Regions from separate parts of the Pseudomonas sp. S3_B11 genome, predicted to be linked through region 2. Evidence: predicted binding sites of a transcription regulator. Region 2 holds the regulator's gene; the other holds the start of a gene.
The links. Region 2 encodes FliA, which starts transcription of late flagellar genes. Its sites were predicted from a motif close to CTAAAGTTTNNNNNNNNNNNGCCGNTAA; they were not measured.
Positions count from the first base shown of each region.

Region 1: a site for FliA is predicted at 2,059-2,086, ahead of flgM (flagellar biosynthesis anti-sigma factor FlgM). Genes of this name have one in related genera too.

Region 1 is NZ_CP162749.1:752,291-755,699, forward strand. It holds gene AB4O22_RS03495 (MFS transporter) at 1-290, shown strand, start outside; gene AB4O22_RS03500 (flagellar brake protein) at 351-1,097, opposite strand; gene AB4O22_RS03505 (flagella synthesis protein FlgN) at 1,190-1,657, opposite strand; gene flgM (flagellar biosynthesis anti-sigma factor FlgM) at 1,705-2,022, opposite strand; gene flgA (flagellar basal body P-ring formation chaperone FlgA) at 2,195-2,959, opposite strand; gene AB4O22_RS03520 (chemotaxis protein CheV) at 3,038-3,409, shown strand, end outside.
Region 2 is NZ_CP162749.1:4,141,936-4,145,344, forward strand. It holds gene AB4O22_RS18570 (chemotaxis protein CheA) at 1-95, opposite strand, end outside; gene AB4O22_RS18575 (protein phosphatase CheZ) at 126-911, opposite strand; gene AB4O22_RS18580 (chemotaxis response regulator CheY) at 930-1,301, opposite strand; gene fliA (RNA polymerase sigma factor FliA) at 1,469-2,212, opposite strand; gene fleN (flagellar synthesis regulator FleN) at 2,209-3,039, opposite strand; gene flhF (flagellar biosynthesis protein FlhF) at 3,156-3,409, opposite strand, start outside.

The sequences.
Region 1 (3,409 bases), 3.4 Mb from region 2:
TCGCTTTCTTCGCCTTGGTGCTGGTGTGGCGGATCCGGCCGAAAGCGGTGACCAACCTGCATCAGGTCGATGACGCACCGCTGCATCACGTGGCGATGCCGGACAGCATGTCGAGTTCGCCTTTGGTGGCGTGTCTTGATCCGCGAGTGGATGAGCAGGTGGTGCAGGAGCAGATGCAGGCGCCGGCCAATCCGGACGTGGAGCCTGAGCCGGCCACTGAGACCGCGACCGAGGCCGAGACTGGGCCTGAGGAGCCTGAGACACCGAGTTTTACCCAGGCCAGGCCTTGAAGCAGGCATGAAAAAACGGGCAGTCGCCGCAAGGGACTGCCCGTTTTTTTGCCTCGAAAATCAGAGGTCGTCTTTATCGAAGCGCCGGGCTTCTCGTTGGAGCTGGTAGACGAACCGCTCGACCTGCCGTTGCACCAGGCCACTGATGTTGTGGAAGCGTACGCCGGCGAACGTGGTATTGATCCTTTCTTCGAAATGCAGGTAACGCAGCTCGACTGGCGCGGTCATGTTGCCAAACGGCAGGGCCGCAATGAAGCGCTCGTACACCTGGCCCAATTGCAGTCGCTCCGTGATGTCGCCGTCAAACCGCAACTTGCAACCGGTGGCGGAGATGTCCAGCAGCTTGCCGTCCACCGGGGACTTGAGCTTGTCACCGCCCAGTTCAACGCTCACCAGTTGTGCCAGTTTCAGGGCGGCGCGGAAGGCATTGCGACGTTGGTGGTAGACCACTTCGTCGGGCAGGGCGCCGCGATAGCAGCGACCGTCGCTGGATTCATCGATGGTCAGTGGGCCCTTGCCATCCCATGCGATACGCACGCCGTCATGAAAACCCTCGACACGAAAAGGCTCGCCGGCCAGCAGGAAACGCTCGCCGTCCCGGGGAATCATTTCATCCAGGGCGATGGAGTTGGTCTCGCGATCGACGTTGACCAGATAGCTCTGGAAACGCTGGCTACGTTCGTGGAAGGTAATGATCAGTGGGTCGTGGCTCTCTTGCAGCATCCGCAGGTTGCCGGAGATTTCCAGGGGCGTGGTGAGGACCTTGGGTGGCTGCGGAGCATCATCCGGGTTTGAGGCATTGAACACGGTGAGTCAGTCTCCAGGCAAAATACGACTACGAATGGCGGGCATTTTGCCAGCATGTATCGCGCGTTGATAGAGCGAAGGCATTGTTCGTTTCATGCCTGGCTGAGCGGGCGATGCTTGACCATTCTGGCCGTTGAACCGCTAGCGTCATACAGCGTCGGGATCTCGCCACCGTTGAGAATGCGTAACTGGTTGGCAGTGGCGGCCTGCTGCATCAGGATCGACTGGCCGTTGCGAGCGTTGGTTGCCTGGCATTGAGCGAGCAGGTCGTTGAGTACTTTGCTCTGGGACAGCAGCTGATCGCCGATCGTCGACTGGCTGGCCAGTTGCTCGAGGCCTTCATGGCTGGCGGGCAGGTTGAGGCTGGCGAGGATCTCGCTGCGTTTGCGGCCATGCTGGTCAAGCAGGATGATCAAGGCCTGTTTCTGCGCCAGGATATTCTCCAGCAGAGGCATGTCACGACCGTGCAATGCCACTGATTCGGCCTGCAACAATTCCAGTAGCTGTTGCGCTGGAACAAAGTCGTCGATGATCAATTGCAACAAATGAGTGTCGTGCATGGCTGGCCTTGGGTCTTAGCGTCCAAAAGCCTGGCGCAGGCGGCGGCCTAGCGCTGGGCTTCGAAGTTGAGCAGTTTGCTGGCTACGCGGTTGCTGTCGACTTTGTAGCTGCCATCGGCGATTGCTGCTTTCAACTCGGCCACGCGGGCGTTGTCGACGACAGGTTGATCGCGCAGCTTGTCAGTGACCTTCTGCAACTGCTGAGCCTCATTGCTGAGGTGTACCGACTCCCCGTTGCTGACCTGTTCGGCTGGTGTAGGCAGCGGCGCGGATTTGCCGGCTTCGGCGGTTTCCTTGGTGGCGCTGGTACGCGTAGTGCCTGTCAGCGGTGAAGAGCTGTTTAAACGATTGAAATCGATGACCATGGTAAAAAACCTCTGGGTATTTGGACGCTTGCCATGTTTTCGGCCATCCCCAAAAAAACTTTAGGCTCATTTATGAAATGAACGTGCGCACGTCTGCGCTTGCCTTTGCGTAAGGCACAGTCTAGGGAACACCGGGATCAAGCGCCAGCTTTCTACCTCCTCTACCAGATCACTACATCGCCACTTCCACTTGGCCCGGGGCCATCACCTGCGCCTTGATCACGCGCTGGGAATTGAGGTTTTTTACCCGTATCTGTTCACGCATACCGCCGTTGGACAGGGCCTCGCCAGGCATCCGCACGGCCAGGGAACCGGTACGGGCGGTGATCACAACCTGGTCGCCCTTGCGGACTACTTCGGCCTGCTCCAGATGCACCAGCGTCACGACCTGATCGGCGACCATTGGTCGGACAAGTTTCTGCCCGATGGCCTGATCGACGGAGGTCAGGAAGCCCTGGGTGATCTGGCTGATGTCCCGTTCACGCAACATCACGTCCTGGGGCTCGACGATCCCGGCCCGCTTGAGCGGACGAGTGGTGGTGACAATTTCCCGAAACAGGCGCACTTGAGCGGGCACGAACACTGTCCAGGGCGCGGCGCTGTCGCAACGAACCTTCACCGTGACGCGTCCCAGGGGCCGGGCCGGGCTCTCCAGCGAAGCAGTCAGTTCCTTGTCGCACATCGGCATGCGCAGGCGCGGGTCGAGTTGGTTGACTTCGATTTCGTAGCGACCTTCCGTTTGACTGGTAGCCAGATAGTCTTCTACGGTGAATTCAAGAAAGCCCTGAGTGACGCCGATAAGGAGATCAGGCAAGGTAACCGGAACAGCAGCAAGGGCAGGACCGCCCGAAGTGAACAGGCAGACAGCCAGCAGTGCACCGAGCCAGTGGCGGCAGTGAGTGGTCAGGCGTCGAGAAAATGTCGTTTGTGCGTTCATGCCGGTTCAATAGCAAGCCCCGTGCCGTTTAGTGATGAATGCGCGTCGGACACATTAGCGTTAGGTAGGAGTCAGGGCATGGCGGGAGTAATGGATTCGGTAAACCAGCGCACTCAGCTGGTCGGTCAGAATCGCCTGGAGCTGTTGTTGTTCCGTCTCGACGGCCAACAAATGTATGGGATCAACGTATTCAAGGTCCGCGAGGTGCTGCAATGCCCCAAGCTGACCCTGATGCCCAAATCCAGCCCCGTCGTGTGCGGTGTGGCCAATATCCGGGGTGCGACCATCCCGATTCTCGACCTGGCGATGGCGACCGGTTCCGGCCGGCTGCTGGACCAGAGCAATCCGTTTGTGATCATCACCGAGTACAACACCAAGACCCAGGGGTTCCTGGTTCGCTCGGTGGAGCGCATCGTCAACATGAACTGGGAAGAGATCCATCCACCGCCC
Region 2 (3,409 bases):
TCCAGCTCGACCAGCTGTTCGGACAGTTGCTCTAGAATCTCGCCGGCCTCAACCAGGAAATCCTGAAGGATCTCTTCATCGGCGCCGAAGCTCATTAATGGCTGCTCCTAAAACAGGGCTAAAACTCAGAATCCAAGGCTGGACAGCAAATCGTCCACATCGTCCTGACCGGACATAACGTCTTCTCTTTTATCGGCATGAATCTGCGGACCTTCACCCTGAGAGAGATGTTTTTGTGGATCTTTTTCAGCAAGCATCGCTTCACGGTCGTGTTCGATGCCTGCAAAGCGGTCTACCTGGCTGGCCATCAACACCAGTTTGAGCAGGTTACTTTCCACTTCGGTGACCAGTTGGGTCACACGCTTGATCACCTGGCCGGTCAGGTCCTGATAGTCCTGAGCCAGCAGAATATCGTTGAGGTTGCTTGCCACCGCGCGGTTCTCGGTGCTGCTGCGCGCCAGGAAACCGTCGACCCGACGGGCCAACTCCCGAAACTCTTCGGCGCCGACTTCGCGCCGCATGAACCGACCCCAGTCGGTGCTCAAGGCCTGGGCTTCTTCGCTCAGGCCGTTGACCAGGGGCGTTGCGCTTTCCACCAGGTCCATGGTGCGGTTGGCCGCGGCCTCGGTCAGCTTGACCACATAACCCAGACGCTCGGTGGCGTCGGTGATCTGCGAGACTTCCTCGGCCTGCGGCATATTCGGGTCGATCTGGAAATTGACAATCGCGCTGTGCAATTCACGCGTGAGCTTGCCCACCTCCTGATACAGACCGCGGTCACGGGTCTGGTTGAGCTCATGGATCATTTGAACCGCATCGCCAAAACGACCTTTTTCAAGGCTGTCGACCAGTTCGCGGGCATGTTTTTTCAGGGTCGATTCGAAATCACCCATTGAAGATTCGTTATCCATAGCTCCCCCGTGGCGCCGTTAACCGATGCGTTCGAAGATTTTTTCAATCTTCTCTTTCAACGCCTGGGCCGTGAAGGGTTTGACCACATAGCCGTTTACACCGGCCTGGGCCGCTTCGATGATCTGCTCGCGCTTGGCTTCGGCAGTGACCATCAGCACCGGAAGATGCTTGAGTTTTTCGTCGGCACGCACCTGGCGCAACAGGTCGATACCGGTCATGCCCGGCATGTTCCAGTCGGTGACCAGAAAATCGAAGTTGCCACTGTGCAACATCGGGAGCGCAGTGGTCCCGTCATCTGCTTCGGCCGTGTTGGTGAACCCAAGGTCACGCAACAGGTTTTTTATGATCCGCCGCATCGTTGAGAAGTCATCAACGATGAGGATTTTCATGTTCTTGTCCAATTCGACCTCCAAGCAGTCTTAAACGCGCCCAGCACCTGGACGCGCCATTTCAATCAATCCGGCACAACACTCGACAACGGTCTGGAGCACCACGGATGGAGACTGGCACAGCACCTGCCAGGCCAGCCTCGTTCGCAGTGTCCCCACACTGCCTGTCAACGCGCTCGCCACTCCCCCAAACGCCCCCGCAAACGGGCCGCGCACTGGCTGTGTAACTGGCTGACCCGCGATTCGCTGACCCCCAGGACCTCACCGATTTCCTTGAGGTTCAGCTCTTCGTCGTAGTACAGCGCCAAGACCAGCCGCTCACGCTCCGGCAAATTGGCAATCGCTTCCGCCAGCGCGCTCTGGAAACGTTCATCTTCCAGGTCACGCGACGGCTCCATGTGAGCACTCGCGTTATCCTCGTGCAGCCCTTCATGTTCGCCGTCCTGCAACAGGTCGTCGAAACTGAACAGGCGGCTGCCCAAGGTATCGTTCAAAATCCCGTAATAATCGTCGAGACTCAACTGGAGTTCGGCCGCAACCTCGTGATCTTTAGCGTCACGCCCGGTTTTAGCTTCAATTGCCCGAATTGCATCACTGACCATGCGGGTATTGCGGTGTACCGAACGCGGCGCCCAATCGCCCTTGCGGACTTCATCGAGCATGGCGCCGCGAATGCGAATACCGGCATACGTCTCGAAACTCGCGCCCTTGCTCGCGTCGTATTTGTTCGACACTTCGAGCAGGCCGATCATGCCCGCCTGGATCAAGTCTTCAACCTGGACACTGGCCGGCAACCGCGCCAGCAAGTGATAGGCGATACGCTTGACCAGTGGCGCGTAACGCTCGATCAATTCGTATTGGGCGTCCCGTGCCGATTTTTTATAGAGATGGTTGTAACCGCTGGCTGTCATAGCACGGGCCCTGCTGTTTGTTGCACAAGACGCTCGACGAAAAATTCCAGATGCCCGCGAGGGTTGGCCGGCAGTGGCCAGGTATCGACCTTCTGGGCGATGGCCTTGAACGCCAGCGCGCATTTGGAGCGTGGAAAGGCTTCATAAACGGCACGTTGCTTCTGGACGGCCTTGCGTACGCTTTCGTCGTAAGGCACTGCGCCGACGTATTGTAGGGCGACGTCCAGGAAGCGATCCGTGACCTTTGTCAACTTGGCGAACAGGTTGCGCCCTTCCTGCGGGCTCTGGGCCATGTTGGCCAGGACACGGAAGCGGTTCATGCCATAGTCGCGGTTAAGCAATTTGATCAGGGCATAGGCGTCGGTGATGGACGTCGGTTCGTCGCAGACCACCAGCAGCACTTCCTGGGCCGCGCGGACGAAACTGACGACCGAGTCACCGATACCGGCTGCGGTGTCGATCACCAGCACATCGAGATTGTCGCCGATGTCGCTGAAAGCCTGGATCAGGCCCGCGTGCTGGGCCGGGGTCAGGTGAACCATGCTCTGGGTGCCTGAGGCTGCCGGCACGATGCGAATCCCGCCCGGCCCCTGCAACAACACGTCACGCAGCTCACAGCGCCCTTCAATCACGTCCGCCAGCGTGCGTTTGGGTGTAAGCCCCAACAACACGTCGACGTTCGCCAGGCCCAGGTCGGCGTCCAGCAGCATGACCCGTCGGCCAAGCTCTGCCAGAGCCAGGGACAAGTTCACTGACACGTTAGTCTTCCCGACGCCACCTTTGCCGCCGGTCACCGCGATCACCTGTACGGGATGCATGCTGCCCATGTTCGTTCTTTACCTTGTCTTACTTAGACGGAGGCCACATTACTGGCTGCGCGTTCGCATACGGAACAATGCATGGCAGACCATCGATGTAGGTACAAAAAATATTCATGATTACCTCAGCCGACCTGCTTGGTCGGGCTGTGGTAGATATCAGCGAACATATCAGCCATGGCTTCTTCGCTGGGTTCTTCCTGCATTTGCACACTCACGGCACGACTGACCAGTTGATGACGGCGCGGCAGATGCAAATCATCCGGGATCCGCGGCCCGTCGGTCAGGTAGGCCACCGGTAATTCATGACCGATCGCCAGGCTCAACACCTCGCCCAGGCTTGCCGTTTCGTCCAGCTTAGTCAGGATGCAGCCGGCCA